2 regions of the Delftia sp. WSY_16 genome follow, and region 1 is predicted to be linked to the other one. Evidence: riboswitches for the same ligand, from Rfam matches in the RefSeq annotation. Region 1 holds a riboswitch; the other holds the start of a gene.
The links. A riboswitch is a leader RNA that binds a small molecule or an ion and turns the genes downstream of it on or off. The one in region 1 is predicted to bind glycine.

Region 1 (7,300 bases):
TAGGCAGCCGTCGCACCGTACGTATTGCCGCCGGCGCTGATGCCGCTGCCGCTCAATGCGCCGCTCGCGATGCTTGCGCCGGAAGCGTAGGAGCCCGCGACGGTTGTCCTGGCGGTGACCTGGCAGGTACCGGCCGCATTGGTGGTGCAGGTACCGCTGAAGGTGATGTTTGCGGTGGGAGAGAACGTGACAACGCTTCCGGCCACCGGATTGCCGTTGACATCTCCCACAAACGCTTCAAGCACATCTGTCGCCGAGCCATTGGCCGTGGCCGGACTGCTGACGGTACGCACCCCCGACCTGGCGGGGTCGGCGGCATTGGCCGTGAAGTTGATCACGGCCGGACTGCCATTGGCCACGCTCTGGGTGGTGGTGCCGTTGTTGTCCGTGGCTGTGAAGCTCGCCGCACCCGCGACGGTGGATGTCACCGTGATGGAGCAGCGCGCTGGATTCGCATTGGCCGCAATCGTGCAGGAAGTTGCCGAAGGCGTGCCGGCGCCGGTATGGACAAAGCCGATGGTGTGGGCAACCGTATCGACGGTTGCATTGCCATTGGCGTCCTGCAGTGCGACGGTCACCGTGCCGGTGCTCGTACCGTCGGCCATCACCGAGAGCGGTGTGGCACTGAGCAGATTGCCACTGGCTGTATTGCTGGGCGGCCCGGCAATGAAGTTGACCGATACCGGACTGCCATTGCTCACGGCCTCTCCGTTGTCCGTTGCCGTGAAGCTTGCGGTGCCGACCGTGGCCGATTTCACCGTCACGGAGCAGGTGGCCGGATTGGCGTTGGCCGCGATCGTGCACGTGGGTGCGGCCGGCGTGGTCGTGCCCACGCCCGTTTTGGTGAAGACAATCGTGTGCGCAGCCGTATCCGTGGCGGGATTGCCATTGGCATCGCGCAGGGTCACGCTGATCGAACTCGTGGCCGTGTTGTCTGCGACAACGCTGAGCGGACTGGCACTGATCAGGTTTCCATTCGCGCCATTGCTGGGCGGGCCGGCCGTGTAGTTCACCACAGCCGTAGCCGTGGCGGCCGAGCCATTGATGGTGAAGCCAAAGGTGCCGCTGCCGACTGCGGTAGGTGCCGTGACGGTGGCCGTGTACACCCCTGCGCTGCACGACCCCGCGCCGACCGCAGGCGAGCCCTGTGTTCCGCCGTTCAGCGTGAAGGCCACCGTGTTGGCACAGGTCGAAATCGAATTGCCTGACGCATCCTTGAGCTGCGCCGTCAATGTGCTGGTTGCAGTGCCATTGGCAATGATCGAGGTCGGACTCGCAACGATGGTCGAGGCGCTGGTACTTGGCGGACCCGCCGTGTAGCTCACTGAAGCCGTAGCAACTGCGGCAGAGCCGTTGATGGTGAATCCGAAGATCCCGCTGCCGACCGCCGTGGGCGATGTGACGGTGCCCGTATAGATGCCGGCAGTACACGAGGCCGCGCCCACACTCGGCGTTCCCTGCGTTCCGCCGTTCAGGGTGAACGCCACCGTGTTCGTGCACGTGTTGATCGGATTGCTGCTGGCATCGACCAGTTGCACGCGCAGCACGCTGGTGGAGCTGCCGTTGGCCACGATCGATGCCGGAGTGGCGACTATCGTCGATGCACTCGTGCTCGGCGTTGCGGCCGCATAGGAGATCGTTGCGGTGGCAACAGCCGCAGACCCGTTGATGGTGAACCCGAAGGTTCCGCTGCCGACCAGCACCGGCGATGTCACCGTCCCCGTGTACATGCCGGCACTGCAGCCCGTGACGCTGACGGCAGGAACGCCTTGCGTCCCCGCATTGAGGGTGAAGGCCACCGTATCGGTACAGGTGGTGACAAGGTTGCCTAAAGCATCCTTCAACTGCACGGCCAAGGTGCTGGTGGAGACGCCGTTGGCCGCAATCGATGGCGGACTCGCGGCGATTTCAGAACCGGTCGTGCTGGCCGGCAGCCCGGTGAAGCTGTAAGCAACCGGCGAAGGCTGATAGGTCACTGCGCCAGATACCGGGCTTCCACCCAATGGAAGATTGGAGAACGTGGCACCAGCGACTGACGACGACAAGGTCACGGGTGTCGTGAATGTTCCGGCGACACTGCTGCTGGCATTGATGGGAGACGCGCACTTTCCGCTGGAGTTGGTCGTGCAGCTGACTGCGGCGGAGCCGCCATTGAACGTGACACCTGCAGGCGGCGCTGCGAAGGTGACGGTGTCACTGCCCCCCGTCCAGGCATTGCCTTGGCCATCAACAATGTAGACCTCCAGCAAGTCGCTGCTGCCGACAGGTTGATTGTTGGTCGTCGCCAGAACGCCGGATTTCAGGGCACAGGGAAAACCGGTGACGCTTGCCGCCGTTGAAAGCTGCGAGGTTTGTGCTCCACCGGAATTGCTGTCCGTCACTGTGACTCGCACCTGGCCGCTGAGATACGAAGGAACGGTCAGCGTTCCCGAGGCTCCGGCCATGGTCCCTGAGCCCAGATAGACCTGCGCATCGTTGACGCCCGCGCCGGTCGGCGACCAAAAGGCTTCCACCGTATACGGTGCCGGCTCGCTCGCATTGGCATTTGCCGTGATATTGAATGTCCAGGTGCAGGCGGCGGTGTCACTGGCGCCAACGCCAAGGGTCGGGGTCCATCCGGTTTGTCCATTGGCCGTCGTCTGCAAGCTGATACCTGAGTTTGCAGCCACAGGCACGGAAAACAGCGTGTTCTGAGAAATCTTGAAGAAATCACGCGCAGTGACACGAATGGCACTTCTCGACTGGCTTGTCATCTTGTTGTTGCCAATCAATCCTGGTGCCGTACCCGTACCACCGATATTCACCCCGTCCCCGCCGCCAGTGAAGTTGTTATCGGTCACCGTCACTACCTGCGTCGTGCCTGAGGCTGCCGTATTCAACGTTGGTGCCGACACATGCATTGGCGATGAAGTGGTATAGGCGGCAATAGGCAGCGAGAAGGTATTACCCGTCACGGCAAGACCAGTTCCATTGTCCAGGTTGATCGTTCCATCAACCGACACCACGGCCCTGGGCGCATTTCCACCAGTCGGGCTCAGTGCGATATTCGAATCTTTGATCGTCAATCCGTTGACGGTCATGTTCGACATGACCTGGAAGAACTGCTCGAGCTGCATTCCCCCGATAGGGTTGGGCAGATTCGTTACCGTGAAATTATCGACAACAATGTTGGAAACCGTGCCTCCTGTACCGTTGCTTGCGGCAACGGAAATGGCCGAGCCCTTGTTATTGCCGTAATTTCCATTCCATATCGCGGAATTGATCGTGCTATTGGTAAAGAATACGTTTTGTGCGCCTTGATGAATCTCCGCGTACAGCTCGCAGTTGAACGGCGTCCCCTCTCCAGCAGGGGTTGGAGCCACATTCACCAGGCCGACGCGATCAATGGTGATATTGTTCGCCGGGGAGCCAACGACGAATACCGCTTCGCCACAGGTCATATTGGGCGAATTGGTGAGCGTGATGTTCTTCCCACCAAGATAAAAAGTTTCCCAGGGGGAGTCCGCCCAGTTCTGGACTTGTATGACTCCCCCGAAATCGATGGTCAACGAGCCCGTGCCGGCTGGCACGGTGCCTTTGAGCCAGTACCAGGCACCACCGGCACCAGTGGTGGTGCCCGTATCGCCGCCGCTGATCATCTGGCTTTGACCACAGGCATTGGTGGCCCCCGTCACGGCGCCGGACTGGGCTCCGCTGATGAATGTATTGGCACAGCGCACGTAAACCGTCTGATTGTCGACATACGGATGGAGGTTTCCCGCCGCATCCTTGGATGTCCCGCTCTGTATGGTTCGTACCGACGTGGTCAGTGTCGGCGCAAAGACGATGGAAACATCGGCACTCGGATCCAGCGTTTGCAGCGTGTAGTTGGCTGCCTGAATGGCCGCTCGCAGCGTACATGCGCCAGCAAAGGTGCCCCCCAGCGTGCTGACACAGGTGGTTGGTGTCGTTGCATTGGCATTGGGAGCGTCGCTGTTGTCGGTGACCGTGAAGACGATGGTCGCCGCCAGTGCCGTGGATGAGATACCCGCGCATGAAAGCAGCAGCAAAGAGAAAAGGCACTTCGCTGCACGCCACTTGCGAAAAAATGCCGAACCAGGCAGGCGATTGAGAGCATGCATGATATTCCCCGTTCTCTCAAGGAGATATGACAGGAAAATGATTTTCCCAATGGCAATGGCCATCAGTTGTACCCAGCGCATTTGCATCGCCGTACCTCGGATAGTTCTATTTGAATCACGAGCCCACAACTCACCTTGCAGCCGGTGAGTTTGGAAGCAAAATTTTTCGCGCAGATCCTGCGCGTCAATCAAAAAAAGGCGGATTTCCATCAACGCTTGCGCGCTGCTCCACTGCCCATTGAGCGGGCACACCTTCAGTCGGGTTTGCGACGCAAAACATTCCTCCCTCGACAAACCATATTCACCGTGCTTGTATTTTTTCAGTGACGGACCAGTTTCCATGGACCCGCACCTGTGCAACGGTAAGTCGCCTATCAGACATATAGACAACCCATGGTTAACCCATGCAGGTCCAATCGACCAGAACATGCACTGACAAACCACTGCACATATCGATAGGCTAAATCATGTTTTTTTCTATTTCAATAGTTTTTTTACATGAAACCAGAGACTCGTACCAGCGCTACGAGGGAGGCGCTTGAACGATCTAGGGAATACCCTGAATCAGCCACACCACATACAGGTAACTGGTGGTATCCCCAATACGACTGGAGCTGGCTGCGCAAGCCCCATAGAATCGCCCCTGCAGGAGAGCAGGCGGGCGCCACGGTGCCGAGCCTCACCGAAGGCGCAAACTCCCATACACGCTCAGGTTCCGTACTGCAAACACAACATGCCGTCTGGAGAGCCGCCGCACGCAATGTGCGGCGCACCGAAGGAGCAAGCCCCGTTCCCATGGACGGCGGTGAATCTCTCAGGTACCAAGGACAGGGGGAGCGGCAGCTGCGTCACGACGGACGCCGGCTGCCTGCTATCCAGACCATAGCGGCCAGCTTTCGCGTGACCCGGCACATGCCTTTGAAAGGGCATCGTCATGCGCGTCATCGTTCTCGGAGCCGGTCTGATCGGCACCACGTCGGCCTACTATCTGCAATCCCTCGGTCATGAAGTGACCGTCATCGACCGCCAGGCCGCGCCCGGCGCCGAAACCAGCTTCGCCAACGGCGGGCAGATCTCGGTCAGCCACGCGGAGCCCTGGGCCAACCCCGGCGCACCGCTGAAGCTGCTGGGCTGGCTGGGCCGGCAGGACGCCCCCCTGCTCTTCCGCCTGCGCGCCGACATGCGCCAGTGGCTCTGGGGCCTGTCCTTCCTGCGCAACTGCACGCCCGCGCGCACGCGCCACAACATCCAGCAGATCGTTCGCCTGGGCACCTACAGCCGCGAGGCCCTGCAGCAGCTGCGTGCCGACACCGGCATCCAGTACGAGCAGCGCACGCAGGGCATCCTGCACTTCTATACGAACGCCCGCGAGTTCGAGGGCGCGCTCAAGCCCACCGAGCAGATGCAGACCCTGGGCTGCGACCGCCGCCTGATCGATGCCGACGAAGCCGTGCGCCTGGAGCCGGCTCTGGCCCATGTGCGCGGGCAGATAGCGGGCGCCACCTATACGGCCGAGGATGAATCAGGCGACGCCAACCTCTTCACACGCGAGCTGGCGCGCATCGCCGCCGCCACGGGCGTGCAGTTCCGCCACGGCCACCACGTCATGGCGCTGCGCACCACGGGTGCGGGCGCCAGCCGCCATATCGACCATGTGGAGGTGACCAATGCCGATGGCCGCTACGAACGCATCCAGGGCGACGCCTATGTGCTGGCCATGGGCTCGTTCAGCCCGCTGCTGGCCCAGCCGCTGGGACTGCACCTGCCCATCTACCCGGCCAAGGGCTACTCCGTGACCCTGCCGGTGCTGGACCCCGCCAAGGCCTACCAGGTCAGCCTCACGGACGACGAGTTCAAGCTGGTGTTCTCGCGCTACACGGGCGCGCAAGGCGACCGCCTGCGCATTGCGGGCACGGCCGAGTTCAACGGCTACGACCGCAACCTGGACCCCGTGCGTTGCGAGGCCATCGTGCGGCGCGTGCAGCAGCTGTTCCCCGGCGCCGGCGATACCGGCCGCGCCCAGTTCTGGAGCGGCCTGCGCCCCGCCACGCCCAGCAATGTGCCGCTGATCGGACGCTCGCCCATCGCCAACCTGTTCCTGAACACCGGCCACGGCACGCTGGGCTGGACCCATGCCTGCGGCTCCGGCATGGCGCTGGCCGACCTGGTCAGCGGCAGGCAGCCGGCCGTGGATTTCGATTTTCTGGGAGCCGCAGCCATGGACCCGGATCGCAGCGCAGGCACGGTTCGCCCGCGCGCGGTCTGAGGTGCAGACGGTGTGTACCGTGTGTACGGCGTGTACGACGCCTAGGCAGTGAACACCGTCAACACCCCGGCGAAGCGGTGCAGGCGGGCGTCCATGATCTCGGCTTCGGCAACGAAGCCGATCAATGGCACATCGCCCAGTGCGTGGCGCAGGGTGCGCAGTTCGGCATCGGGGCCGCCGAACAGGCCGCCGCCGCGGCCCCGGCAACTGATGTAGATGGCGCCACGGATGCGGGGCTGTGCCTCGCCTTCGGGCGCCGCCTCCTCGGGCTCCGCCGCATCGCGCAGCGCAGCGCCCAGTTGCAGCAGTTCCTGGCGCGCCACCTGGGCCTGGCGGCGGCAGAAGATCACCGAATGCCCGGCCTCCACGGCCGAGGACAGGGCCACGCCCTGGCGCAGCGGGTCCAGGCCAACCAGGGTCAGCACCTGGGCCTCTTCGGTCAGCACGCCGTGGGCCAGGCCCCGGCCCGGCGGCGCAATGGCCGCCAGCGTGGTGCGGACCGTGGTCAGCGCGGGCTGCCAGTCGCTGCCTTCCAGCTCCACGCCCAGCAGCTGCAGCAGGCGCTGCAGGGCCGGATCGCCATCGAGCCCGGTGACCAGGGCGCCGCGCGCCTCGGTGATCTCCAGCCCCTCGCCCAGCGGCACGCAGCCCTGGGCCATGCCCGTGATGCAGGGCACGCCGGCACCGAAGGCCACGCCTGAAAAGCCGCCACGAAAAATGCCGCGCGCGTCCGCATGCTGCGCATGCAGATCCTCGGTACGGCAGGCGATCTGCACGCCCTCCACGCCATCTTCCCCGTCATCGCCCACGCCGCCGAACAGCAGGCCGGACTCGGTGCGCTCGGACAGCTCGTACAGCAGCTCGGCCAGCTCGGGCTGGCCGCCTGCGGCATGGACCAGGGCCGAATGGGCGG
Region 2 (7,300 bases), on a different contig from region 1:
ATGGCGGGCCACGAATTCGGTGGCGTTCTCGAGGGCGGCAAGGGGCTGGGTGGAGGACATCAGCATGGAGGGACCTGTCTCAAAAGCTGAAAAGCGCCAGGGCGGGCCCTGGCGCCCGTCCTGGCCGGAAAGTGGCGTCAGTTGCTCTGGGCAAAGGCCGTGTAGGCGGCTTCGTCGAGCAGCGCGGCCAGCTGGCCTGCGTCGCTGAGCTTGACCTTGAAGAACCAGCCTTCGCCCAGCGGGTCGCTGTTGGCCAGGGAGGGGTCGTCGCGCAGGGCCTCGTTGACTTCGACGATCTCGCCGCTGACGGGCATGTAGACATCGGCGGCGGCCTTGACGGACTCGACCACGCCGGCCACATCGCCCTGGTTGAAGCTGGTGCCCACGGCGGGCAGGTCGACGAACACCACGTCGCCCAGCGCGTCCTGCGCGTGGAGGGTGATGCCGACGATGGCCGCGTCAGGGTTGGCGGCGTTGATCCACTCGTGGTCCTTGGAATACTGGATGCTCATGGCTTGCTCCGATAGAAACTGAAAAGAAACCTGTGAAAGGCGGTTTGAGAAAGGTCAGTGCGCACTGTAGCGGCATGCGATGGCAGGAAAAACGAATCCGCCGAACTCGATCCACGCCAAGCGCGCAGGCTGTCCTCAACCGCGGTGATAGCGGGGCGCCACGAAGGGCGTGGCCTGCACCTGCATGGGCACGGCCTTGCCGCGCACCATGGCCTGCAGCGTGGTGCCGATGGCGGCGCTGCCCGGCTCCACATAGGCCAGTGCCACGGGCTGGTTCAGCGTGGGCGACAGCAGGCCGCTGGTGACCTGGCCGACCTTGCGGCCGCCGGCATCCAGCAGTTCCGTGCCTTCGCGCACGGGCACGCGCTCCAGGGCCACCAGGCCCACGCGCTTGCGCGTGAGCAGCTCGGGCGATTGCAGCTGGGCCAGCACGGTGGCCGCGCCGGGAAAGCCGCCTTCGCGCTCGCCACCTGCGCGGCGGACCTTCTGCACGGCCCAGTTCAGGGCGGCCTCGGCCGGGGTGGTGGTCGTGTCCAGATCGTTGCCGTACAGGCACAGGCCGGCTTCCAGGCGCAGCGAATTGCGCGCGCCCAGGCCCACGGGCCTGACTTCGGGCTGGGCCAGCAGGGCACGGGCAAAGGCCTCGGCGTGGCTGGCGGGCAAGGAGATCTCGAAGCCGTCCTCGCCGGTATAGCCGCTGCGCGTGATGTACAGCTCGGCCCCCTCCCAGTCGAAGTGGCCGCCTGTCATGAACACCAGGCCGGCCGTGTCGGGCAGCAGGCGCTCCATGGCGGCTGCGGCCTGCGGGCCCTGCAGCGCCAGCAGGCCCCGGTCGAACTGGGGCTCGATTTCACAGCGCTGGCCGATGCGGGCCTGGATGTGCGCCAGGTCTTCGTGCTTGCAGGCGCCGTTGACGATCAGGAACAGGTCGTCCTCGCGGCGCACGAACATCAGGTCGTCCAGAATGCCGCCCGCCTCATTGAGCAGCAGGCCGTAGCGCTGGCGGTGTTCGCCCAGGCCCAGCACGTCCATGGGCATCAGCGACTCCAGCGCGGCCCCGGCGTCGGCACCGCGCAGGCTGATCTGGCCCATGTGCGAGACATCGAACAGGCCTGCCGCCTCGCGGGTGTGCAGGTGCTCGGCCATCAGCCCCTGCGGGTATTGCACGGGCATGGAGTAGCCGGCAAACGGCACCATGCGCGCGCCCAGTTCCTGGTGCAGGTCGAACAGCGGGGTCCTGAGCAGATCGGTGGTGGAGGCAGCGGACAAGGAGGGCTCTCTTTCAGGCAAGGAACAAGGCATAACGCCATCCCGGTCCTCCGGGATGTGCTGCCCTGCTGTCCGCTTTACCTGAGAGATTCACCCGCACCTTCCATGCGTGGGGCTTGCTCCTTCGGTGGATGGGGCACACCGCCGTGCCCTGCATCTCTCTCCAGCTAGGAACGCCTGCGGCCGTGGCGGCAGGCGGTGCCAGTCCTTTTGCCTGAGCGTTCGGGGCGAACCCTGCGCCTTCGGCGGTGCCGCTGCCTGCGACCGTTGCGGCCGGGCGGGCACTCTCTCCTGACCGGCGCATTCTAGCTGCGGCCAGCGTCCGCGCGGCTTCGGGATTTCCGCGGGCCGGCTGCAACTCCATGCGCTTGCCTGCATGGATGCATTTGCAAATTGCATAACTGTCTAAAAAATCTCCTACATTGAGGTGCATCGATATATGAAATCTCGTGAGCGAGAAGGAAGAAGCGCACATGCAGCAGACGCTGGGAGACACATTGGCCTGGCCGGCACGTTACCTGCCGAACAAGGAAGCCCTGGTCGCGTGGGAGGGCGGCGAGCGCCGCGCCTGGACCTACGCCCAGCTCGATGCCGAAGTCAACCGCCACGCCCACGGCCTGGCCGAGCTGGGCATAGGCCATGGCGACGTGGTCGCGGCCTTTCTCTACAACACGCCGGCCTTTGTTTTCACCATGCTGGCGGCCGCGCGCCTGGGCGCCATCTTCAACCCCATCAACTACCGGCTGGCGGCGCAGGAGCTGGCCTTCATCCTCAAGGACGGCGCAGCGCGCGCCCTGGTCTTCGAGCACGAGGGCGGCGAGGTGGCCGCACGCGCCCAGGCCCTGCTCAAGGCCGAAGGCGGCGGCACTGGCGCAGGCATCGAGCACTGGATCTTTGCCGACGATGCCCCGGCCGACCCGCTGCCGGTCTGGGCCACGCAGCGCCTGTCCGCCCTGGCCAGGGGCCGCAGCAGCGCGCCGCCCCAGGCCCATGTGCGCGAGAGCGACCCCTGCATCCTCATGTACACCAGCGGCACCACGGGCCGGCCCAAGGGCGTGCTGCATACGCACCGCAGCAAGCTGGCGCACAACGCCCTCATGCACCAGACCATGCAGTTCACGCGCGACGACGTGGGCCTGGCCATGGCGCCGCTCAACCACACGGCCGAGCTGCACACCAGCTTTCTGCCGCGCCTGCAGGCCGGCGCCACCCAGGTGCTGCTGCGCCGCTTCGACGTGGCCGAGGCCTGGCGCCTGATCCGCGAAGAGCGCGTGAGCTTCTTCTTCGCGGCGCCCACCATGATCACCATGCTGCTGGCCGACCCCATCGCCTCGCCTGAGCAGGCGCCCGCGCTGAGGCTGGTGGAGTACGGCGGCGCCTCCATGGCGCCGCACCTGATCCGCGAATGGACGCGCAAGGTCGGCAGCGATCTGGTCCAGGTCTACGGCACCACCGAAATGGGGCCCTGCATGTCCGTCCTGCTGCCGCGAGAGCAACTCTCGCACGCGGGCTCGGCCGGGCTGCCCTCCATGGGCCATGACCTCATCGTGGCCCGCTTGCGCGAAGACAACGCCCCCACCGACCCGGCCGAGGCCTGCCTGCCCGGCGAGGTGGGCGAAATCCTCGTGCGCGGCCCCTGCATGATGGCCGGCTACCTCAACCGCCCCGACGCCAACACCCGCGCCCTGGCGCACGGCTGGTACCACACGGGCGACCTGGGCCACATCGACGACGACGGCTATCTCTGGATCCGCGACCGCATCGACTACATGATCAATTCGGGTGCCGAGAACGTCTATCCGCGTGAGGTGGAAGACGCGCTGGTCGAACACGCCGATGTGCTCGAGGTCGCCGTCATCGGCGAGGCCGACGAGCGCTGGGGCCAGATCGTCGCCGCCCACGTGGTTGCCAAGCCGGGCGCCACACCCACGGCCGAGGCGCTGGACGCCTTCCTGGTCCACGGCGACCGCCTGGCTGCCTACAAGCGCCCGCGCCGCTACCACTTCCGCGAGGCCCTGCCCAAGACGGCCAGCGGGAAGATACAGAAGCAGTTGCTGAGGGTGGTGGTGGCAGCCTGAGGCTGCGGCCTGCACTTACTTCTGTGTTTGCCCCTGCGCAGTACAGCACTGCGCCATCGAGTTGCGCAGCCACCGATGCATGGCATCCCCCTGCTTGCGCACATGCCAGGCCTGCTGGTAGGCGAACCGGGGCAGCTCCAGCGGAGGAGTGAAGCGGCGCAGCGTTTTGTGGCGGCGCAGGTCGCCAATGGCGCGGCTGCCCACGGTCAGCACGAGGTCGGTGCCTGCCAGCACCTCCAGCGCCGCGCTCCAGTGGGGCAGGGCCAGCACCACGCGGCGGCTCAGGCCTTGGGCGGCCAGCGCCCGTTCGATCTCCTCGCTGGCGTCGGGCCGCATGGCCAGCATGACGTGCGGGCGCTGCAGCCAGTCCTGCAGTGACAGCCCGCCGCGTGCCGGCAGCACGGCCTGGTCGGCCACGCTCACGAACTGTTCCTGGAACAGATCCTGCACCTCGATGCCCTCGGGCAGGTCGGGTACGTCGGGGAAGGGCCCCAGGGCCAGGTCCAGTTCGCCATCGGCCAGCTGGGCCAGCATCACCTCGCGCGTGGACTGGCTGATGGCCAGGTCCAGCCCGGGTGCGTGCTGGCGCAGATGCCGCATCAGCGGCGGGAGCACGATGCGCGATGCGTAGTCCGACAGCGCCAGCCGCAGCCGTCCGCGTGCGTGGGCCGGGTCGAACTCCGCCTGTGCCAGCAAGCCGTTGAGGCTGCCCAGCGCATCCGCCAGCGGTTGCACCAGGCCTTGTGCGCGTGCCGTCAGCGCCATGCGGCCGCCGCGCCGCACCAGCAACGGGTCGCCCAGATGTTCGCGCAGCTGCGCCAGCGAATGGCTCATGGCCGGCTGGCTCTTGTGCAGACGCAGGGCCGCACGCGTCACATGTTTTTCGGCCAGCAGGGCGTGCAGGGCCAGCAGCAGGTTGAGGTCGATCCGGCGCAGTTCATCCATGCCATGAATATAGACCGTGCACACAAACAATTTCCATCAACATGCTGGATGCGAGAGCATGCAGGCATCGATTGACAGAAGAAGAAAGGTCTTGCCGCATGACAGGTAAAAGCACATTCACCGCCCTTGCTCCCGTGGCCCTGGCGCTGCTGGCGGGGGCCATCCTGCCATTCCAGGCCGCCAGCAATGCCCTGGTGGGCCGTCTGCTGGGCCACCCGCTGTGGGGCGCGCTGGTCTCGCTGGCCGTGAGCGTCATGGTCGTGGTGCCTGCACTGTGGGTGCTGCGCGCGCCCGCTCCGGCCATGGCCCAGGCGGCAGCGGGGCCATGGTGGCTATGGATAGGCGGCGTGCTGGGTGCCATCTATGTGGCCAGTGCGGCGGCCGTTACACCCAAGCTGGGCGCAGGCGGCTTCCTGGTTTGCGTGGTGGCGGGGCAGATCGTGGTCTCGGTGCTGGTGGACCACTTCGGCCTGATGGGCCTGGGCGCACGGCCGGTCAATGCGACGCGCCTGGCCGGCGTGGCCTTGATCCTGGGTGGCGTGCTGCTGGTGGTGCAGGGCGGGACGGCCCGTGCAGCGGCGGCCCCATGAGCGCCACGAGCACGCACTGCTTCAGGGGCAAAGGCCCCGGCCTTGCCCGCGTCAGGCGGGCATGCCCGGCGGCACGGCGGCCGGCCTTGCCGCTGGCGGACATTCCTGGCAGGCATCTGCCGTGCCGGGCGGGAGCCGGCCCAGCCGGATGACAAAGCAGGCCCCGCCTCCGGCAGCCGGCTGGAAGAACGCGTCGCCTGCGTGCAGCCTGGCGATGCGCCTGACCACGGACAGGCCCAGGCCATGCCCGTTGACATGCCGGGTGGCGCTTGCGCGTTCATAGGGCTCGAAAACCTGTCCTGCCGCTTCGGGCGCAAGGCCCGGTCCCTGGTCGCTGACGGAAATCAGCAGGTCACCGGACGCATCGCAGCGGGCGGCCAGGGTGATGTCGCCCGCCTTGGCATATTTGATGGCGTTGCCGACAAGGTTGGAGATGGCGATGCGCACCAGGACAGGGTCGCATTGCCATTGCTGCGGGCCGTGTTCCAGATCCAGTTTCAGGCGATGCCGCCGGGACCAGCCGACGAGCTCTGCAGACTCCTCCAGGAGTTCATCCAATGGCGTCTGCTCCAGTTGCAGCCGGAACGCGCCCGCGTCCAGCCGGTCGTTGATCAGGCAGGTGTCCACCAGGGTCATCAGCCGGCGCGAGGCCCTGCGTATCTGGGACGCCTGCTCGATGAGGGAGTCCGCGTCCGTCGTCGGGAACGTCTGCAGCTCGGTCGCGGCGCCGTCCACGATGGTGAGCGGGGTGCGGAACTCGTGGTTGATCATGTTGAAGAACTGGCGCTGTTCCAGCCGCATCTCCCGCTCGCTGTGCAAGGCCGTCTGCAGGGCCTGCTGGGCCGTTTGCAGCTGTGCGGTGCGCTGCAGGACCTTGGACTCCAGCTCGCGCTCGGCCGCCTGGGCGCGTGACAGGGCCTGCATCCGCTCACTGCGCAGGGCGCGCTCCGCCACCCGCGTGCGGTTGGTCACCGCCATTCCCAGCAGGATGGCCTCGGAAACACGCCCGGCAAACCACAGCATCTGGGCCGATGGCAGCGCGACATCGGGCAGCAGGCCCTGGGTTCTCAGCAGGTTCAGGATGCCCAGGGCGGATGGCACGGCAAACGCCAGCGCGCCCGGCAGGTATTGCCACTGCCTTCGAACCACCAGCAGGTACAGCACGAAGACCGCACCGAACGATGTGGACACCAGGGCCGTGAACACCACGGCACGCGAGATCTGCGCATAGCCACCCAACAGTGCCATGCCCAGTGCGATGGCATTCAGCCAGGCCACCACGCTGAAGAGGTGCGCAGCCCAGATCCAATGGCGGCGGAACTCGAACAATTGGCTGAAAAACACCGTCGCCACCACACAGAAGCTGCAGTAGGCGATGGACAGCGCATGCTGGGGCTGGTCGGCGCCGGGCAGCCACAGGCCTTCGGGCCGGTAACGGAAAGCAGCGTAGGCAAAACCGGCTGCCAGGAGCGCGGCGCAAAGAATGTAGAGCCTTTCCCTGAGCCAGCACCACAGGATCAGGCTCATCAGCGTGATGGCCAGGGCCGAGCCCATGTACGCGTAAAGCAGCATGGCGGCCGGCGCCATGCTCCTGCCGGGAAAGACCGCGATGCCCTGGGCTGCCTGGGGGTTGGGCAGCCAGCGGGTGAGCAGTGCCAGAAGCGCTGCGGCTGCCAGGGCTTGCGCCAGCCATCGCATTGCAGAATCCGTTGGCCAGTGCCTCCGGCGGCCTTCGGTGGGATTGTCTTGGGTGTGGATCAAGGGGCCGATTGGTTGATGTGGCGAGCGCCCATGCATGCCCGACGTCAGGGTCAGTGCATGGGCGTGCACGTTTGCGGGAGGCATTGTGCACCGGCCGCCGTTGCGGGAAAGCGCTGCCGGGTGTCTGCGGATGCCTGCCGGGTGC

Region 2: another riboswitch for glycine. It lies ahead of gcvT (glycine cleavage system aminomethyltransferase GcvT); the one in region 1 lies ahead of ACF8O7_RS17400 (D-amino acid dehydrogenase).

What each region holds. Positions count from the first base shown of each region.
Region 1 covers NZ_JBICKS010000032.1:33,849-41,148, reverse strand. Annotated here, with positions in the region: partial or broken gene ACF8O7_RS17405 (invasin domain 3-containing protein) at 1-4,463, opposite strand, end outside; glycine riboswitch at 4,852-4,962, shown strand; gene ACF8O7_RS17400 (D-amino acid dehydrogenase) at 5,056-6,387, shown strand; gene ACF8O7_RS17395 (FIST N-terminal domain-containing protein) at 6,429-7,300, opposite strand, start outside.
Region 2 covers NZ_JBICKS010000040.1:948,147-955,446, reverse strand. Annotated here, with positions in the region: gene gcvP (aminomethyl-transferring glycine dehydrogenase) at 1-66, opposite strand, end outside; gene gcvH (glycine cleavage system protein GcvH) at 138-512, opposite strand; gene gcvT (glycine cleavage system aminomethyltransferase GcvT) at 648-1,814, opposite strand; glycine riboswitch at 1,840-1,958, opposite strand; glycine riboswitch at 1,974-2,085, opposite strand; gene ACF8O7_RS24040 (fatty acid--CoA ligase) at 2,255-3,859, shown strand; gene ACF8O7_RS24035 (LysR family transcriptional regulator) at 3,875-4,804, opposite strand; gene ACF8O7_RS24030 (DMT family transporter) at 4,903-5,394, shown strand; gene ACF8O7_RS24025 (sensor histidine kinase) at 5,446-7,092, opposite strand.